3 regions of the Salinibacterium sp. UTAS2018 genome follow, and region 3 is predicted to be linked to each of the others. Evidence: riboswitches for the same ligand, from Rfam matches in the RefSeq annotation. Region 3 holds a riboswitch; each other region holds the start of a gene.
The links. Region 3 has a riboswitch for thiamine pyrophosphate ahead of thiM (hydroxyethylthiazole kinase). Riboswitches for the same ligand answer to the same signal wherever they lie in the genome.

Region 1 (5,847 bases), 700 kb from region 3:
CGCGCCCAAATGCGAGGCTTTCCGCGGTAAGGACGGTGTGCTGCTCACCGCGGGCTGCGCGCTGGGGGCGCGGCGGTGGGAACTCCGGGATCCAGACCCCGCGAGCAGCAAGCTCCTGTCCTTGGCGCGAGAGAACCTCCGAAGGTAGCCCGTCGGCGATGACTCCCCCGCCGGCTGCGAGCACAACGACACGATCGACAACTTCGCTCCACACCGACACGCGATGCTCGACCACGACGATCGTGGCGCCGGTCGCTTCGGCGACCCGGATGACGGCATCCCGAACCTCGGTAACCCCAACGGGATCGAGATTGGCGGTTGGCTCGTCGAGAACGATGAGCCCCGGCTGCATCGCGAGTACTCCGGCGAGCGCTAGACGCTGCTTTTGCCCGCCCGAGAGCGCGCTCGTCGAGCGATCGAGAGCGACGTCGAGGCCGACCTGAGCGAGACTATGGCGCACCCGCTGCCAAATCTCGTCGCGCGGCACACCAAGGTTTTCGCAACCGAAAGCAACGTCGTCACCGACGCGTTCCAGAATCACTTGACTATCAGGGTCTTGAATCACGAGCCCCGTGCGGCCACGAATGGATGCCGGATGCTCGCCATCGACAAGAAGTGAGCCTTCTGACTCACCTTCGTCGTCACCGACTACCCCGGCAAGGGCATGGAGAAAGGTCGATTTTCCTGCCCCGGATTCGCCGAGGAGAAGTACACGTTCGCCCGGTTCAATGCGCAGGTCGAGCCCGCGCACCGCCCACGCGAGCCTGCTGGAGTGGCGCCACCCCCATCCTTCGACGGTGACGCCAGCAGGCACTGTGGGGGTCAGACCCGCTTCGCAATCTCGCGACCGGCACCGAAACGGTTGAGCGCGCCGGTGGCAGCAAGACCACGCGTGGCAAGCCACGAGAGTAATCCGGCGATGAGCATTCCGCCGACGACGCCAGCGATCGCGTAAATGACAATGAAGGGCAGTGCTGAGCCCGGGTACCAGAGCAGCAAGTCGGTGATGACCATGGCGAGTCCTGCTCCGGCGCCGGCCAGAATGGCGCCGCTGACCCGCCAGTTTGCGTAGAGGAACGCAGCGAACACGATCTCGGCGCCCACTCCTTGGGTAATACCGCTGACGAGGGTGAGGATGCCCCACTGATTGCCGATGAGGGCCGAGACCGAGGCTGCGACGACTTCACCATAGATTGCGGCGCCCGGCTTACGAATAACGAGCGCGGTGAGAACACCGGCGAACAGCCAGAAGCCTCCGCCGATCGCTTGGAGTCCCGGGAGCAGCGCCGAAAACGGTGCCAGTGCCGGCGTTGACGCCACGTTCCAGACGACGAAAATCAAGCCGCTCGCGACGCCGATGACGCTGGCCACGACGATGTCGATGACGCGCCACTGAAAGCGCGATCCCAGGGTCGAGGTGGTGGACGAGGGTGAAGATGGTGCTGTTGTGGTCACTTTCGTGCCTTTCACTAGTGAATGGCACGGGTTTCAAGAGTGTCTGCTCCCTGCGCTGGCATGATCCAGATCAGGTTCGACGGTCGAAGCTTGGAGAAGCTCCCTCTCAGCCCGGCTCACCGGACTCCCGTGTTCGCCACCCAGTCTAATCATCAATAGGCTCGGGGTATGGACTTCCGCATCTTCACAGAGCCTCAGAACGGCGCCAGCTACACCGACCAGCTTCTGCTCGCGCAAGCGGCAGAGCAGCTCGGCTTCACGGGCTACTTTCGCTCTGACCACTATCTGACGATGGATGACCGCAACGGTGGCATGCCTGGTCCGACAGATTCCTGGACCACGCTCGCCGGTCTCGCGCGGGAGACCTCAACTATTCGCCTCGGCACGCTCGTCTCGTCGGCGACCTTCCGGCATCCGGGAATTCTGGCGATTCAGGTCGCTCAGGTCGACGACATGTCGGGCGGGCGCATCGAACTCGGTTTGGGCACGGGGTGGTTCGAGCGCGAACACGCCGCCTACGGTATCCCCTTCCCGGCAAAGCGGTTCGGGATGCTCGAAGAACAGCTCGACGTGATCACGGGCATCTGGGGCACCGACCCCGGAAAGACTTTCTCGTATGAGGGCAAGCACTACCAGTTGAGCAACTCCCCCGCGCTGCCGAAGCCCACGCAAGACCCGCTACCGATCATTATCGGCGGCAGCGGCCCGAGCCGTACGCCAGCGCTCACGGCTAAGTTCGCCGCCGAATACAACGCTGGCTTCGCCACTATCGCACCGCTCAAGGAACGCATCGACCGCGTGCATGCCGCGTGCGAGCACTGCGACCGCGACCCATCGACCCTCGTGCTCTCGATAGCCGGAACGACCGCAGTCGGGGCCACTGACGCTCAAATCGACGCTCGCGCAACCGCAGCCAACAGCACCCCCGACGCGTTGCGCCTCGGGGGCTTCGCGGGGACCGCAAGCGAAGTGGTCGACAAGATCTCCGAGCTAAAAGCCCTCGGTTTTACCCGGGTCTACTTTCAGATCATGGACTTTCACGACCTCGACCAGCTCGACTTTCTCGCGCGCGAAGTACTCCCCCAGCTCGACTGAGCGACGGCACATCTGCGAAGCGTTGCGCTCGCTAGCTAGCTAGCTAGCTACGATTCTTGGTCGACCGTAACGAAGTCGATCAAGTGCTCGACGCGGCCCAACAGTTCAGGTTCGAGATCGCCAAAGTTCTTCACTTTCGACAGGATGAACTGCCAGGCGCGCGCGATATCCGCTTGATCGTCATGAGGCCAGCCGAACGCCTCGCAGATGCCGTGCTTCCACTCAATCGTGCGGGGAACGGTGGGCCACGCGGCGATTCCGAGACTCTGAGGTTTGACCGCCTGCCAGACATCCACGAACGGGTGCCCGACTATCAGCGCATACTTGCCGTACTTGCCGCGGCCCACAGCCTCGGCAATTCGACTCTCTTTTGAGCCCGGCACAAGGTGATCAACCAAGATGCCCAGCTTGCGTTCGGAGTTGGGCGCAAAGTCCGCGACAATCTTCTCGAGATCGTCGATACCCCCCAGGAACTCAACGACGACTCCCTCGGCTCGCAGGTCATCGCCCCACACCTTTTCGACGAGTTCGGCATCGTGGCGACCCTCCACATAAATGCGGCTCGCAAGCGCGGTGCGGGCGCGCTGCTCTGGCGCGGCGAAAGAGCCCGACGCGGTCTTGCGAGTAGCCGTCTCACCGGCTTTGGGCACGGGCTTTATTAGCTCGACCGGCACGCCATCGATCAGATAGCCACTTCCCAGCGGGAAGGCACGGGAGCGCCCGCTGCGGTCTTCCAATTCCATGAGGCCGTCGGTGAAGCGCACGAGTGCACCGACGTAGCCGTCGGCAATGACTTCGACGACCATGTCTCGCTCGATCGCAACCTTCGGAAGAACCTTCGGGCCGCGCTGAATACTGAAGTCGGCAAGAACATCGTGGGAATAGCGGTCGTCGGTCACCGCTCGAGGTTAAGCGGTGCCGCCGAGTTGCTGGCGGAGGCGCGACGAGAGGTCGCGAGGTTGGTGGTGGCTTGCGTAGTGCGCGTCGCTGGCCGTTCCGAGTGTTCGCGCCAGAGGGCTACACCCACGGCAGCTGACACTCCGATGCCGGCACCGATACTGGCCAGCAGAATGTCTACGACAGCGGCATAGCCCGCGGGCATCCACACTGTCTGCGCAGCTTCGAGCCACGACGCCGCGACGATGCTAAAGGCGAGTGCTGCCCACCACCGTCGGCGACCGAACATGCCGACGAGAAAGACACCGACCGGAATGAACGCTACGGTCGTCCACAGCCAAAAGCGGCCATCGCTGCCCGGGGCAATCACGAAAGCGAGACTCGCCAGAGCGGCGAAGTACAGCGCTGCTGCGGCAGCCACTGCAAATCTCGATCGGAACATAGAAACATTGTCACAAGCGCATCTCCGCGCAAGTTGTGAGAATGGTGCGTGGAGGGTGTGAACGACGCCGTTTCTTGCAACGATTAGATAACTGGAGCTGACTAACGTGCAGCGAGACGCTCAATCTCCCGAGCGATCGGAGGCAAGACTCGGCGCATGTACCGCCCCCACCACAGTCGTACGATGAGCCACACCGCCCACCGTCGGCCACGCTTGGCGACGAAGGTGTAGCTCCATGAGATGCGCGCACCGTTGATCGTGCTGTCGAAATGCCATTCGGCGCGGGCGCCCGAGACGAGCATCCCGAACAGTCGCTGAAAATCGCTGAGCTCGTAGGCAAACAGCCCGGGAACTTCGGTGTCAGTGATCGTCTCAATGACATAACCACTATCGGAGAGAATCAAGCGGCGAGTGCGGCCGATGGTGTCCCAGTCGCCCGACTGATCCAATACCGCGACAACGGCGGGCAACGGCCCAAACCGCGGATAAAAATCGGTGGGGTCGAGAGGTCCCGAGAGCACGTACGCCTGCTCTGCACTCGCGCGGGTGCGTGCGGTTGCGCGCGCCGTCACACCTCGACCGCCCGTCACACCTCGACCGCCCGTCACGCCCCGACCGCCCGTCACGCCCCGAGCGCCGGTGCCTGTCACGGCCGGCTCCACGATTCGGGGCCGTGCGACCCTGCTGGATACTCCTCGAGGGGAACCCGGTCGTTGCGAAAAGCGTCAAGCACCGGAGCCACAATTCGCCAACACTGTTCGGCAACATCGCCCCGCACCGAGAGCACCGGATCGCCGTCGATGAGTGACGCAATGACCTCGCCATACGCGCTCATCGCCGCATCGCCCAGCGTGGTTGTCAGTTGAGTGCGATCAAGAGTGAACGGGTCGCCCTCGCCGTTCACGATGAGATCGAGCGAGAGCGTTGCAGGCTTGATCGAGATGGTGAGTTTCGCCGGCTCGGCGCTACCCGTGAGGCCGTTCGGCAAATGCGGAACTGGCGCAAAGGTAATCACGATGTCTTGGCGGGAATCGCCCAGAGCTTTGCCCGAGCGCAGCACGAACGGAACTCCCGCCCATCGCCAGTTGTCGATCTCGAAGGTGACTTCAGCGAGAGTTTCAGTGCCAAGCTCCGGGTCGACGCCATTCTCATCGACGTACGCCGGAAGGCGGCGATCGCCAATCGTTCCCGCGGTGTAGCGGGCACGCCGCGCACACGTGCCATCGACCGTTTGCACGCGAGTCGCACGGAGTACCTGCGCCATAGAACCGCGAAGGTCTTCGGAACTCACGCTCGCGGGCGGCTCCATCGCGGTGAGCGCCAGAACCAGCAACAGATGGCTTTGGATCATGTCGACGACGGCTCCAGCACGGTCGTAGTATCCAGCGCGACCTTCCAGAGCGAGAGCCTCATCGAAAATCAGCTCGACCTTCGCCACGTTGGGCGCAGCCAGCAGCGGTTCGAAAACGCGGTTAGCGAAGCGCAACCCCAACAGGTTCAGCACCGTCGATTTACCGAGAAAATGGTCCACTCGAAACACTTGCTCTTCAGGCACGATCGTCTGCAGGATGCGATTGAGAGCGCGAGCGCTCGCTTCGTCACTGCCGAAAGGCTTTTCTAGCGCGAGCACAATGCCTTCGGGCAGTTCGAGCGTCGCGAGCACGGCCACTGCCTTCTGGGCAATAGCAGGAGGCAAGGCGAAATACAGCGCCACGCGGCCGGAACCCGCGGCAATCAAGTCACGCAGTTGATCAGCATCAGTGACGTCGGTTTGCACGTAATGCGCTGCGTTCGCCACAGCGGTGGCCGCGGGCGAAACTGAGGCGTCGAAGGACTGTGTCACTCGGGAGCGCCAGGCTGCGTCATCCATTTCTTGGCGATCAGCGCCGATCAGCGTTAGCGACTGTGCCTGGTCGCTCGCCAGAAACGACGCCAGCCCGGGCAAAAGGAGTCGGGAA
Region 2 (5,847 bases), 450 kb from region 3:
GCGCTCATGTGGCGGGCTATTGAAAGCCCAGTAATCCACCACATCGCCTACATCGGCATCATCATCGCCGAGGGCCTCTTTGCGGCCCTCGGCGTCATCGGCGGTGTGAAGTTGTTCCGCCTTCGCGACGCATCCGTTGCCGCGTACGACAAGGCGCGCATCTGGGGCTACGCCGCGTACGGCCTGGGGTTCCTCATCTGGTTCGTCGGGTTCATCATCGTCGGTTCCGAGTGGTTCGCCATGTGGCAGTCGTCAATCTGGAACGGCAAGGACACCGCGATGGGCATCAGCACGCTCTGGGCCGGCTTCGCTGTGCTCCTCGCCATGAACGAGCCCGCTCCGGTTGCCGAGAGCAGCAAGTAACAGCAACTAACTCTGGACCGTCCGGATGCCGGTCGCGCGAGTATTACTCGTCGCGCGACCGGCATGTGGGCGGTCTTCGCTTATTTCCGCACTGCACGGGGCGAAGGTCTACGTGAGCGCCGAGCCGCTAGCGTCCAAATCAACCCGCGCCGTCTCGGGCCCGAGGAACGCCCCGACTGCGATCAACACTCCGCCGAGCGCGAGTAGCGCAGCCACGGCACCCTGCTGTCCGAGCACACTCTGCAGCGCGGGCAAGTAATAGGGATACAGCGCCGGGATCACAATCGACAGGCTGTACCCCACGCCATACCCGCTCGCCCGCACCGCGGTGGGGAAGCGCTCGACCAAGTACGCGCCGACTGGCCCGTACGCCGACACCGTTACGACTTGCAGCACGACGATTCCCAGCACGAGTTGCCCAAGACTGGGGGCCGCAAACACTGCAAGAAAGGCGAGCGGCCCGCCCACAGCGGTCAGCACCCCGAATCCCATAAAGAAACGCCGCCGCCCGGTGAACGTCGAAAGATGCCCGCACGCTGCCATAGTGAGAGCGGATGCCGCGGTGCCGATCATCATCGCGAATGACAGTGCTCGGCCATCCAGAGCACCGCTCGCACCCAACGCCCCCGCGCCGGAACCAAGCTGCCCGGCCAGCACTGGAATCGCCATGTTCGTGAGCAACCAGAGCCCGCTCATCATGATGAACACCTGCCAGAGCGCACGACGGTGGCGACCCACCAGAATTTCTTTCAGCGGATTCGCGCGCTGCACCGGTCGTTGCCATTGCGGCGATTCCTCGACGCGCGCACGGTAGTAGAACAGCATCGTGAACGCGAGCAGTGATCCAAGCACGAAGAGCGTTCGCCAGCCCCACTGGTTATAGGCGGCGGCATCGAGCACGCTCTGCAGCACGAACACCAGGCCCGCGATCGAGGCGTTGGCCCACGGCGACATCCACATGATGAGCCCGCTCACGAGTCCCCGTCGTTCGGGCCGCGACCACTCCATGGCGAGCGGGATCGCGGAGGTGTATTCGCCGCCGAGGAAGATGCCGCCGACAAACCGCAGCAGCAGAATTGCGGCCAGAGTTCCACCGCCCAGCACGGTGTGATCGGGAACGAGCGCGATCAGCAGCGTCGTGAGGGCAACACCGAGCAGGGCAACTTTGGTGGTCGCGGTTCGCCCAATGCGGTCAGAGATCGACCCGAAGATCGCGGCACCGACGGGCCGCCCCAGAAGAGTCGCGACGAAGATCAGCCCCGCGTTGCCGATGAGGTTGTCCGAACCAAAGAGCTGGGCGGATGCCGGGGCCAGCGCGATGACCGGCAAGAAGATATCGAACTGGTCGACATAGTTGCCGAAGATGCCGCCGCGCACCGCACGTCGAGTGCCGAGTGGTGGCTTGGTTGCGACAGCGATGTTAGACGCACCAGCGTGCGAGTGAGATGAAGCCATAGACCGTTCTTCCTTCGCCGGCATTACCCGGTAGGTTCAACGGTCGAAGCTGCGTCAGCTTCCTCTCAGCCCGTGCCAGCGGGCTCCCGTGGGGACACGCAACAACTTAGCATCTGCCACTAGGCCGCCCAGTTGAACGTTCTCAGTGAGCTTACTGAGAAATATTTGGGAGCCCGGCAATTGCGTTGACGACCGTGTGCGCTGTTGGCAATATTGGTTCACTCACGAAGTTGATCAGGCAATTTGGGTGCCTGATCCGAAGACTTCGGATGAACTGGAGAGGTCATAATGCACCCCACGGAGAACTCTCCCGCGCGCGATGCTGTTCCCCACAATGGAGGAGCTCACGACGCAAACAGCGCCACGCGACTGTGCGAGAACTGGCATGACGAAGAAATCGAACCGCGCGGGCCTATTAGTTCGCTGCTGATCCCTGCGTTCGCCAGCGCGTCGGCACCACACACCATTGAGGGGCTCGCCGACGAAGTTGCTGCAGCCATCGCGAGCGGGCGCGACCTTATTCGCGACGACGACGTGCAACTCGCTCTCTACCTTCTCTACGGTCTGTATTACGGCAGGGTCGTCGACAACGGCGATCAGTGGGAGTGGCACGTCGATACCATTGCGGCCCGGCTAGATCTAGAGCGGGCTTTCGAAGCCCAGCTTCGCGCTCTGGTTCCCGCTTCCGAACTTCCTAACGCCGCCGCCGAAGACGTGGCTCAAGCGCTTTTCGCTCTCACGGCGCCTGATCCGGATGCGGGGCCAAGCCTCTCGCGCCACGTCGCGAAAAACCTCACTCAGGAACAAGCTGTCGAGTTCATGGTGCAGCGCTCGATCTACACGCTGAAGGAGGCTGACCCACACTCGTGGGCGATCCCGAGGCTGACAGGGCGCGCGAAGGCGGCGCTCGTCGAGATCCAAGCTGACGAATACGGCAATGGTCGACGAGAACGGATGCACTCAGAGCTGTTCGCGCGCTCGATGCGTGGCATTGGTCTCGACTCGCGCTATGGCACGTACGTGAACTTCGTCCCGGCCATCACGCTCGCCTCCTTCAACATGATTTCGCTGTTCGGTATGAACCGTCGTCTCCGCGGCGCCATCGCCGGGCACCTGGCCGCGTTCGAAATGACGTCGTCGATCCCCAACGGACTTTACGCTCGCGGCTTCCGCCGTCTTGGTTTCGATGAGAACGTCACCGAATACTTCGACGAGCACGTTGAAGCGGATGCCGTGCACGAGCAAATTGCCGCCCGCGACCTCGCGGGTGGGCTTGCCGAAAGCGAACCTGCGCTGCTCAGCGAGATCTTCTTCGGAGCGCGTGCGTGCCTGCTTATCGATGATTGGGTGGGGGAGCACATTCTCGAATCGTGGGTGGCTGAGAAATCGTCCCTGCGTAAGCCGTTCCCCTTTGAGGCGGTGCTGGCCGGCCGCGACGAAGGCGAGGAGAGTTCGGCGGGCGCTGAGGTGGGGGCAGGCCGATGACGGCTTCAGGCAACACAGACGACGTCGAAATCACGGCGTGCACGAACGGTCCGCTTCTAGTGCGTGGGGAGATCGACCTTCGCTCGGCCGATGGCGAACCTATCGAGCAGGTCCGCAATACGGTCGCCCTCTGTCGGTGTGGCGTATCGGCGATCAAACCGTTCTGCGATGGCACCCACAAGCTCATCAATTTCAAGGCTTAGCGCCGCGGGATAATGGAGTCATGACCGCCGCTAACTTTTCCACGCTCGCCGCCGAGACTTACGTTTTGGTCACCACGTTCCGCAAGTCGGGGGAGCCGGTGTCGACTCCGGTCTGGGCGGTGGGCGTCGGCGATCGATTGCTGGTGACGACGGCGCCCTCGTCGGGCAAAGTAAAACGCATCCGCCACACCTCGCGAGTGGAGATCACTCCGTGCGACATGCGCGGCAATGTTTCTGAGGGTGCAATTGCGGTGCGAGCGACGGCCGCAATTCGCAATGACGAAGCGACGTTGGATGCCATGGATGCCGCTCTGAAGCAAAAGTACGGTGCCAAGTACGCGGCCATTCGTCTCGCACAAAAAGTTCGTGGCACCGCAGGGCAATCCGTGGCGGTCGAAATCCGTCTTTAGGATCGCTGATACCGGCGCACAGCGCTGGCGGGAGGTTGCGCGCACGGGAACAAGCGGCGCCTTAAGCGCTCGCGAATGGCGGAAAACTTCGTAACTCTTTCTTGCTCATTCGTCTGATTTCGAGCGTGTTTTTGTGGGTTGCCTCAGTTTTTCGTCGCAAAAGTGAGAAATTCCTGTGCACACCCGTTTCATTGACGCGAAATTGTGTCAGTATTGTATAAGCCCCCGAAAGGGGGTCAACTCTTGGTTCCCCCGAAGCTGAGAGCACCCGTGATCGATGGAGTTCCCGTGACCCGACCTCGCCACCGTTCCAGAACGCTCAAATCCTGGTTTATACGTGCAAGCACCCCTGTCCTCGCTACCCTGCTCACCCTGTCCCTCGCTGGCGGTGGGGCGCTCGTCGCGCTCGCAGCTCAGAACAAGCTCGATGATTTCGTCGCTCAAACTTTCGGCTGCCCGAACGCCACCGAGCTCGCGGTAGTGACCGATCCCACTATTTCTTCGACCGTTCAGACGGTGGCCAACGCTTTCAACGCGGAGCATGTCGGGCAGTGTCTGGCCGTGAAAATCGTCACCCAGAATTCTGCTGACACCGCCGCTTTGCTCGCCTCCGGAACCTCAACCGGTGCGGATGCGTGGATCCCCGATTCGCACGTCTGGCTCAACCGGGTAGAGAGCACAGCGACAGCGCTCGGCCGCGAAGTGCCCGCGACGCAGGAGTGGGACTCGATCGCCACGAGTCCGCTGGTACTCGCGACCCCGGCCGTCAAGGTCGCAGAGTTCGAGGCTGCCGAGGTGGGATGGGGAGCCATCCTTGCTGGCCGCTATCGCACGCTGCTTCCCGACCCTGAGTCATCCGCATCGAGCATGATCGCGCTGGCGACCCTCAACGACCTTTCGGCGGAGGGCGACCCGAGCGACTTTGACCAGGTTCTCACCAACCTTGGGCGGTCCATTCCCGACTCGACAAAGGCTGCGTTTGCCGAGCTCCAAATCTCGGACTCACGAATGGTCGCTCTCGCTACTGAGCGTGAGATCGTCGAACACAACGCATCGAATCCCGACGAGCCGCTCGTCGCGCTGTACCCCGCTGAAGGAACAGTCGCCCTTACCTACCCCTTCGTCGTCGTCGAGAACTCGACTGTCACCGAGGTCGAACTATCACGAATGACCGACGAAGAGCGCGCTGCCGTCGAGGATACAGAGACGACGCGCACGACTCTGCTTGAAGAGTTCGCAGACCTTGTTCGCGGTTCCTCGCAGGTTCTTAATGCGGAGGGCTTTCGTGACAACGCGGGAGAGGGCGAGATTCTCGCCTCGGGCGTGATCGCGGCCCCGGTCGAGACGAAGAGCGTTGGAGATACTGATGAACTCGTCAGCATCCTGCGTAACTGGAACGCGCTGAACCTGCGCTCGCGCATCCTTACCGTCGTCGACGTTTCGGGATCCATGCTCGAGCGAGCATGGGATGGTCAGCGCCGCATCGAGATGTTCCAAAACTCGGCAGAAGATGCATTCAGCACGCTCTCCGAAGATGACGAGCTCGGAATGTGGCTCTTCTCCAAGGAGCGAGTGGGTACGGAAGACTGGGAAGACGTCGCGGGTATTCGCTCGATGAACGACCCCGAACACGTCGAAAATCTGCAGGCGATCATCGACTCCTTGCCCTCGCGAATCAGTGGCTACACCGGGCTCAACGATTCTGTGTTGGCCGCCGTGACGCACGTTCGCGAGGACTACAACCCTGACAAGGTCAACTCAGTAATGCTTATTACTGACGGTCGCAACGAAGACGACAACGGCATCTCTCTCGAGAAACTCCTCGAAGAATTGACCGTCATGATCGATGCAAACCGAGACGAGCCTGTTCCCGTGGTGCTCGTTGGAATTGGTCCAGACACCGACGTCGAGGCGATGCGCAAGATCGCCCA
Region 3 (5,847 bases):
TGGCCTTCAACAAGTGGGACCTTCTCGACGACGAACGTCGCGACCTGCTCGAGCGTGAAATCGACAAGGACCTCGCGCACGTTGCGTGGGCTCCTCGCGTAAACATCTCGGCCAAGACCGGTCGTCACATGGAGAAGCTGGTTCCGGCTCTCGAGCTGGCGTTGGAGTCGTGGGATACCCGCATTGCGACCGGTAAGTTCAACGCGCTTCTGGCTGAACTCACGCAGGAGCACCCTCACCCGCTTCGTGGTGGCAAGCAGCCGCGCATCCTCTTTGGTACGCAGGCATCGAGCCGCCCGCCAACGTTCGTGCTCTTCACGACCGGATTCTTGGACCCGCAGTACCGTCGATTCATTACGCGTCGACTGCGCGAGATCTTCGGCTTCGATGGCAGCCCCATCCAGGTCAACATGCGTGTGCGTGAGAAGCGCAAGCGCAAGTAGGTTCGGCGTAACGACTAAACGGCGAGTCATTCTCCTGGGAGAGTGACTCGCCGTTTGGCGTTAACCAGCGCGTGAGCGGATGCCGGTGGGCTGCCGCTCACGCTCGAGCGTTAGTGTGCGACCGGTGCGACGTTCGCGTCGGCATCCGCCTCGGCGTCAACCTCGGCGTCGTTGCGCTTGACGAAGAACGTGGCGACGATCGCGAACAGCGAGATGATTCCGCCGGCCATGAAGGCGAGACGAACGCCCCCGGCGAGAGCCTCGGTATCGGGTGCCCCTTCGGCGGCCAGCGCGACGGACTGCACGGTGAGCAGCGCGATGAACAGCGCGGTACCGGCGGCGCCCGCGAGCTGCTGCACAGTGCCGATGGTGGCGCTTCCGTGTGAGTACAGATGCGGCTTGAGGCTGCCCAGTGCCGACGTGAAGAGCGGCGTGAACATGAAGGCCAGGCCAATGCTCATGGGAACGTGAATGGCGACGACCATGAACGGCGAGCTGTTCTCCGAGAGCATCGTGAAGCTCCAGAGGGCGGCGCTCACGACGATGGCACCGGGGATCATGAGCGGGCGCGGGCCAACTTTGTCGTAGAGGCGGCCCACAATCGGTCCGAGAATTCCCATCATGAGGCTACCGGGCAGCACGAGAAGGCCACTCTGGATGGGCTCGAGGCCGAGCACGTCTTGAGTGAACATGGGGAGCAGGATGATGGTGCCGAACAGGGCGGCCATCATGACCATCATGAGGCCGATCGAGATCGCGAACCCGGGGGCGGCGAAAGTGCGAAGGTCGAGCAGTGCACTGTCGGTCTTCTGCAGCGTGAGCTGGCGCATGATGAATAGCGCGAGGCTGATGGCTCCGGCAGCGATGGGGATAGCGGGGGCAACCAGCACCTCTCCGCTGGCTGATTCGCCGAGGCTGGAGAGGCCGTAGATGAGTCCCGCAAAGGCGACGGCGGAGAGGATGACCGAGGGTACATCGATCGACACCTTGCGGGGATCCGTGACGTTGCGCACCTTGGTGATGCCGAGGATGAGTGCGGTGACCGAGATGGGGATCATGACGATGAAAACCCAGCGCCAGTCGAAGACGGCCAGGACGAGACCGGCGACGGTCGGGCCGACGGCGGGAGCCATCGACATGACGATCGAGACGTTACCCATCGTCTTACCGCGGGTGGCCGGGGGGACGAGAGTCATGACGGTGGTCATGAGAAGCGGCAGCATGATGGCCGTACCCGAGGCTTGAACGACGCGACCGACGATGAGGATCGCGAAGGTGGGGGCGATCGCGCCCAGAAGTGTGCCCGCGGTGAAGAGCGTCATGGCAGCGATGAAGATGCTGCGGGTCGTGAAGCGTTGGATAAGGAATCCGGTAATCGGAATCACTACCGCCATCGTAAGCATGAACGACGTTGACAACCACTGCGCGGTGCTCGGCTCGATCTTGAGGTCTTCCATGATGCGGGGGATGGCAACGACGAGCGACGTCTCGTTGAGGAACACCACGAAGGTTGCCGCGAGCATGAGCGCGATGACGAGACGGTTGCGACCGCTGTTGTCGACGGCGCCCGCCGCAGAGCTCGACGATGAGCTCGCTCCGGGTGGGGCGAGGGGAATACTGCCGGTAATCGGCGCGGTGCTGGTCATGAAAATCCTGTCGTGTCTCAAGCGGTAGGACGAAGCAGCAGCCGGGGTCGAAAGGGCGCACAAATCAGTCGTCATCTTTATTCTTGCTCAGTGCAACGACATCCGACAGCAAAATAATCCCGATTGCGTGGAGTCGGCGGCAAACCGGCTCACGGCGCGGCGGATGCGGGGCATAAGCAGGCGGTATGCGGGTGGGAAGTGGTCCAGGAGTGGGCTACTGAGGTGGGCGCAGTACCACTGCCCGAGGATCCGCGTGAACCGCTATCGTGGAGGCACAACTTGTGACACGGGGTGCCCTGCGGGGCTGAGAACACACCCGTCGAACCTGATCTAGTTAGAACTAGCGAAGGGATGTCGTGCATGTCGCGTACGCCACCAAACTTTTTGACCGCCACCCAAGACGCGCTCGAGGCGGTGAGATCGACATCGCCGCTCGTGCAGTGCATCACCAATAGTGTGGTGGTGGGCTTCACCGCTAACGCTCTGCTCGCTGTCGGAGCGGCGCCGGCCATGGTGGATATTCCGGAAGAAGCCGGTATGTTCGCGGGGGTGGCGTCCGGAGTGCTCATCAATCTCGGTACCTGTCGTGAAGAGCAGCGCGCCGCGGCGCTGGAGGCAGCACCGGCCGCCAACGCTGCGGGAACGCCGTGGGTTCTCGACCCCGTGGCTATCGGTGCTCTGCCCGTGCGGACTCCGTTGGCGTATCGACTGCGTGATCTGGGGCCGTCGATTGTGCGGGGCAATGCCTCCGAGATTTTGGCGCTCGCCGAGCTTGGTGCCGGCGGCCGGGGTGTCGACAGCACGAGCAGTGTGGATGCCGCACTCACCGCCGCGCAGATGCTCGCGCGGGTGACCGGCGGCGCTGTCGCGGTATCGGGAGCGACTGACCTCGTGACCGATGGCGTGAGTGTTGTGCGACTGACCAACGGGCATCCGGTGCTGACGAAGGTGACGGGTGGCGGCTGTGCTCTTGGAGCGATCATGGCGGCGTTTGCGGCGGTGACTCCGGATGCGTTGACCGCGGCAGTAGCGGCGACGAGCGTGTACACGGTAGCGGCTGATCTCGCGGCAGAGCGTTCGGCATTGCCGGGAAGCTTCGCTGTGGCTCTGCTGGACGCACTGAGCGAAGTGTCAGTAGACGACATTGCAGAACGGGCGGTGATCGCGTGAGCGGCGTGCGAGAGAACGGGAGAGCGGTAGGCAACGGTTTTCGCGAGAGCTTCGACCTCTCGACCTATCTCGTGACGGACTCAGCCCAGGCCCGCGCGGCCGGACATGACCTTGTCGACCTCGTCTATGAGGCCGTCGCCGGGGGAGTCACCGTCGTGCAGATTCGCGAGAAGGACACTCCCGCCCACGAATTTCTCGACATCGTCCTGAGGGTTTCCACTGCTGTGGCCCGAAAGGTGCCCGTGCTCGTCAATGACCGTGTCGACGTGTACCTGGCGGCCCGCGAGATGGGTGCCAAAGTGGCCGGAGTGCATGTGGGGCAGAACGACTTGCCCGTGTCATCAGTTCGAGCCCTTGTCGGGCCGGATGCCATTGTCGGATTGAGCGCTTCTACCGAGGACCAGCTGTTTGCGGCGGGGGTGCGCTCGGCCGGGGTGGACTACGTCGGCATTGGTGCGCTGAACCCGACGACGACCAAGAAGGATGCTCCGGATGCTCTGGGACATGCCCGCATGGCCGAGCTCGTCGCAGTCAGCAAACTGCCGACTGTTGCTATTGGCGGTATTGGGCTTGAGGATCTTCCGTTGTTACGGGCCGCTGGTGCTGACGGTGCTGCGGTGGTGTCCGCTATTTGTGGGGCGGCCGATCCGCGAGAAGCAGCACGGGCGCTCGCCGCAGCGTGGGCTGGAGTTCGAGCGGGGGAGACGGCGTGAGTGACGTTGCGGGTATGGGAGAGAACGTGAGTGTGAGTTCAGGCGTTGGTGCGGGTGCAGGTGCTGATACGAGTGGCGTGCGCGTACCGCGAGTACTGAGCATCGCCGGAAGCGATCCTTCGGGTGGGGCCGGCATCCAGGCTGACCTCAAGTCGATCGCGGCCAATGGCGGCTACGGCATGGCGGCGATCACGGCGCTGACGGCCCAGAACACGCAGGGCGTGAGTGGCGTGCATGTGCCGCCGGCCTCGTTTCTGAAAGAGCAGTTGGATGCCGTCAGTGACGACGTCACGATCGATGCGGTGAAGATTGGGATGCTTGGCACTCCCGAGGTCGTCGCTGTCGTGCAGCAGTGGCTGGCGCGGGTGAAGCCACCGCTCATTGTGCTCGACCCAGTGATGGTCGCCACGAGTGGGGATCGCCTGCTGGATACCGAAGCTGAGCTGGCGCTGCGCGAACTCGTGCGGGTCAGCGATCTGGTGACGCCGAACATTCCCGAGCTCGCGATTATTGCGGGAGAGCCTGCCGCCGAGACCTGGGACGAGGTGCTGGCGCAGGCGGGGCGAGTCTCTGCCTCCTACGGGGTGCGCGTACTAGCCAAGGGTGGTCACTTGAGCGGAGCTGAGGCTCCGGATGCGCTCGTGGATGCTCGTTTCGGGAACGAACCGGTCGTGACTGAGTTTGCCGGCATCCGTCTAGAGACCACGAACACGCACGGAACGGGCTGTTCGCTCTCGAGTGCGCTCGCGACGCGCATTGCGGCGACCGGCGATTGGGCTGCCGCGGTGGGGGAATCGAAGCGGTGGTTGAGCGAGAGCATCCGTGCCGGTGCAGCGCTACAGGTGGGCGGTGGGCATGGGCCCGTCAACCACTTTGCGGGGCTGTGGGCTCGCGGGGGCGTAGAGACGGCGCCAACGGCGGCAGAGGTGCGGGAGCACTGGTGGGCTGAGATTGCGGGCATCCGCGCTCAGATCGACAACGGTGACTTTGTGCGGGCGCTGGGGGATGGTTCCCTCGAGCGGGGCGACTTTGTCTGGTACCTGGCTCAGGATGCGCTTTACCTGCGCGACTATGCGCGGGCGCTCGCCGAAGCCGCCCGGCTGGCACCTACCGCTGCGGAGCAAGCCTTCTGGGCATCGAGTGCCGAGGGCTGCATCGTGACGGAACTGCAGTTGCACGAGTCATGGTCTCCTTCCGGTGAGGTATTTGCTGCTTCGCCCAGTGCGACCACCACCGGGTACCTCAACCACCTGCTGGCGACAGCTGCCCGCGGTGACTACGCCGTGCTCGCTGCCGCCCTTCTGCCCTGTTTCTGGGTGTACCACGACGTCGGTTCGCGCCTGCACCCGCTCGCGCACGCCGAGCACCCCTACGCCGACTGGTTGACCACCTATGCCGATGACGCGTTCACGGATGCCACGGAGCAGGCCATCACGATAGTGACGGCGCTCGCCGCAGACGCCACCCCGCCAGTTCGGGATGCGATGCTGGGCGCTTTCGTGGCGTCAACGGAGCATGAACGCGAGTTCTTCGCTGCCGCGCACGGGGTTACCGCGAATTGATTTCGCGCTCGTCGGCGCTTTGACCCCCAATGTGAACACGAGCCCTCAAATTCCGCGTTAGGATAGTGGAGTTGTCGCGGGCTGTAGCGCAGCTTGGTAGCGCACCTGACTGGGGGTTAAGTGGTTTACCACTCTTCGGTCGGCACAAACAACTGAAAATCAACGTCGCGGGCTGTAGCGCAGCTTGGTAGCGCACCTGACTGGGGGTCAGGGGGTCGCAGGTTCAAATCCTGTCAGCCCGACGGAAAATCCCTGATGAGAAGCAATTTTCATCAGGGATTTGTTGTTTCTGTGGACGGTTTTCGCTGGTCCC

Region 1: it holds a riboswitch for thiamine pyrophosphate, as region 3 does, so the genes downstream of both, ESZ53_RS04630 (ECF transporter S component) here and thiM (hydroxyethylthiazole kinase) in region 3, are expected to answer to the same signal.
Region 2: it holds a riboswitch for thiamine pyrophosphate, as region 3 does, so the genes downstream of both, ESZ53_RS13440 (MFS transporter) here and thiM (hydroxyethylthiazole kinase) in region 3, are expected to answer to the same signal.

The regions. Positions count from the first base shown of each region.
Region 1 is NZ_CP035375.1:971,247-977,093, forward strand. It holds gene ESZ53_RS04625 (ABC transporter ATP-binding protein) at 1-814, opposite strand, end outside; gene ESZ53_RS04630 (ECF transporter S component) at 823-1,455, opposite strand; TPP riboswitch at 1,489-1,597, opposite strand; gene ESZ53_RS04635 (LLM class F420-dependent oxidoreductase) at 1,624-2,550, shown strand; gene ESZ53_RS04640 (DUF3097 domain-containing protein) at 2,598-3,449, opposite strand; gene ESZ53_RS04645 (VanZ family protein) at 3,446-3,889, opposite strand; gene ESZ53_RS04650 (SRPBCC family protein) at 3,991-4,539, opposite strand; gene ESZ53_RS04655 (glucose-6-phosphate dehydrogenase) at 4,536-5,847, opposite strand, start outside.
Region 2 is NZ_CP035375.1:2,816,233-2,822,079, forward strand. It holds gene ESZ53_RS13435 (DUF2165 family protein) at 1-363, shown strand, start outside; gene ESZ53_RS13440 (MFS transporter) at 472-1,818, opposite strand; TPP riboswitch at 1,809-1,918, opposite strand; gene ESZ53_RS13445 (iron-containing redox enzyme family protein) at 2,107-3,303, shown strand; gene ESZ53_RS13450 (CDGSH iron-sulfur domain-containing protein) at 3,300-3,506, shown strand; gene ESZ53_RS13455 (PPOX class F420-dependent oxidoreductase) at 3,527-3,916, shown strand; gene ESZ53_RS13460 (VWA domain-containing protein) at 4,205-5,847, shown strand, end outside.
Region 3 is NZ_CP035375.1:266,304-272,150, forward strand. It holds gene der (ribosome biogenesis GTPase Der) at 1-443, shown strand, start outside; gene ESZ53_RS01275 (MDR family MFS transporter) at 554-2,089, opposite strand; TPP riboswitch at 2,367-2,458, shown strand; gene thiM (hydroxyethylthiazole kinase) at 2,450-3,259, shown strand; gene thiE (thiamine phosphate synthase) at 3,256-3,972, shown strand; gene ESZ53_RS01290 (bifunctional hydroxymethylpyrimidine kinase/phosphomethylpyrimidine kinase) at 3,969-5,534, shown strand; tRNA gene ESZ53_RS01295 (tRNA-Pro) at 5,703-5,776, shown strand.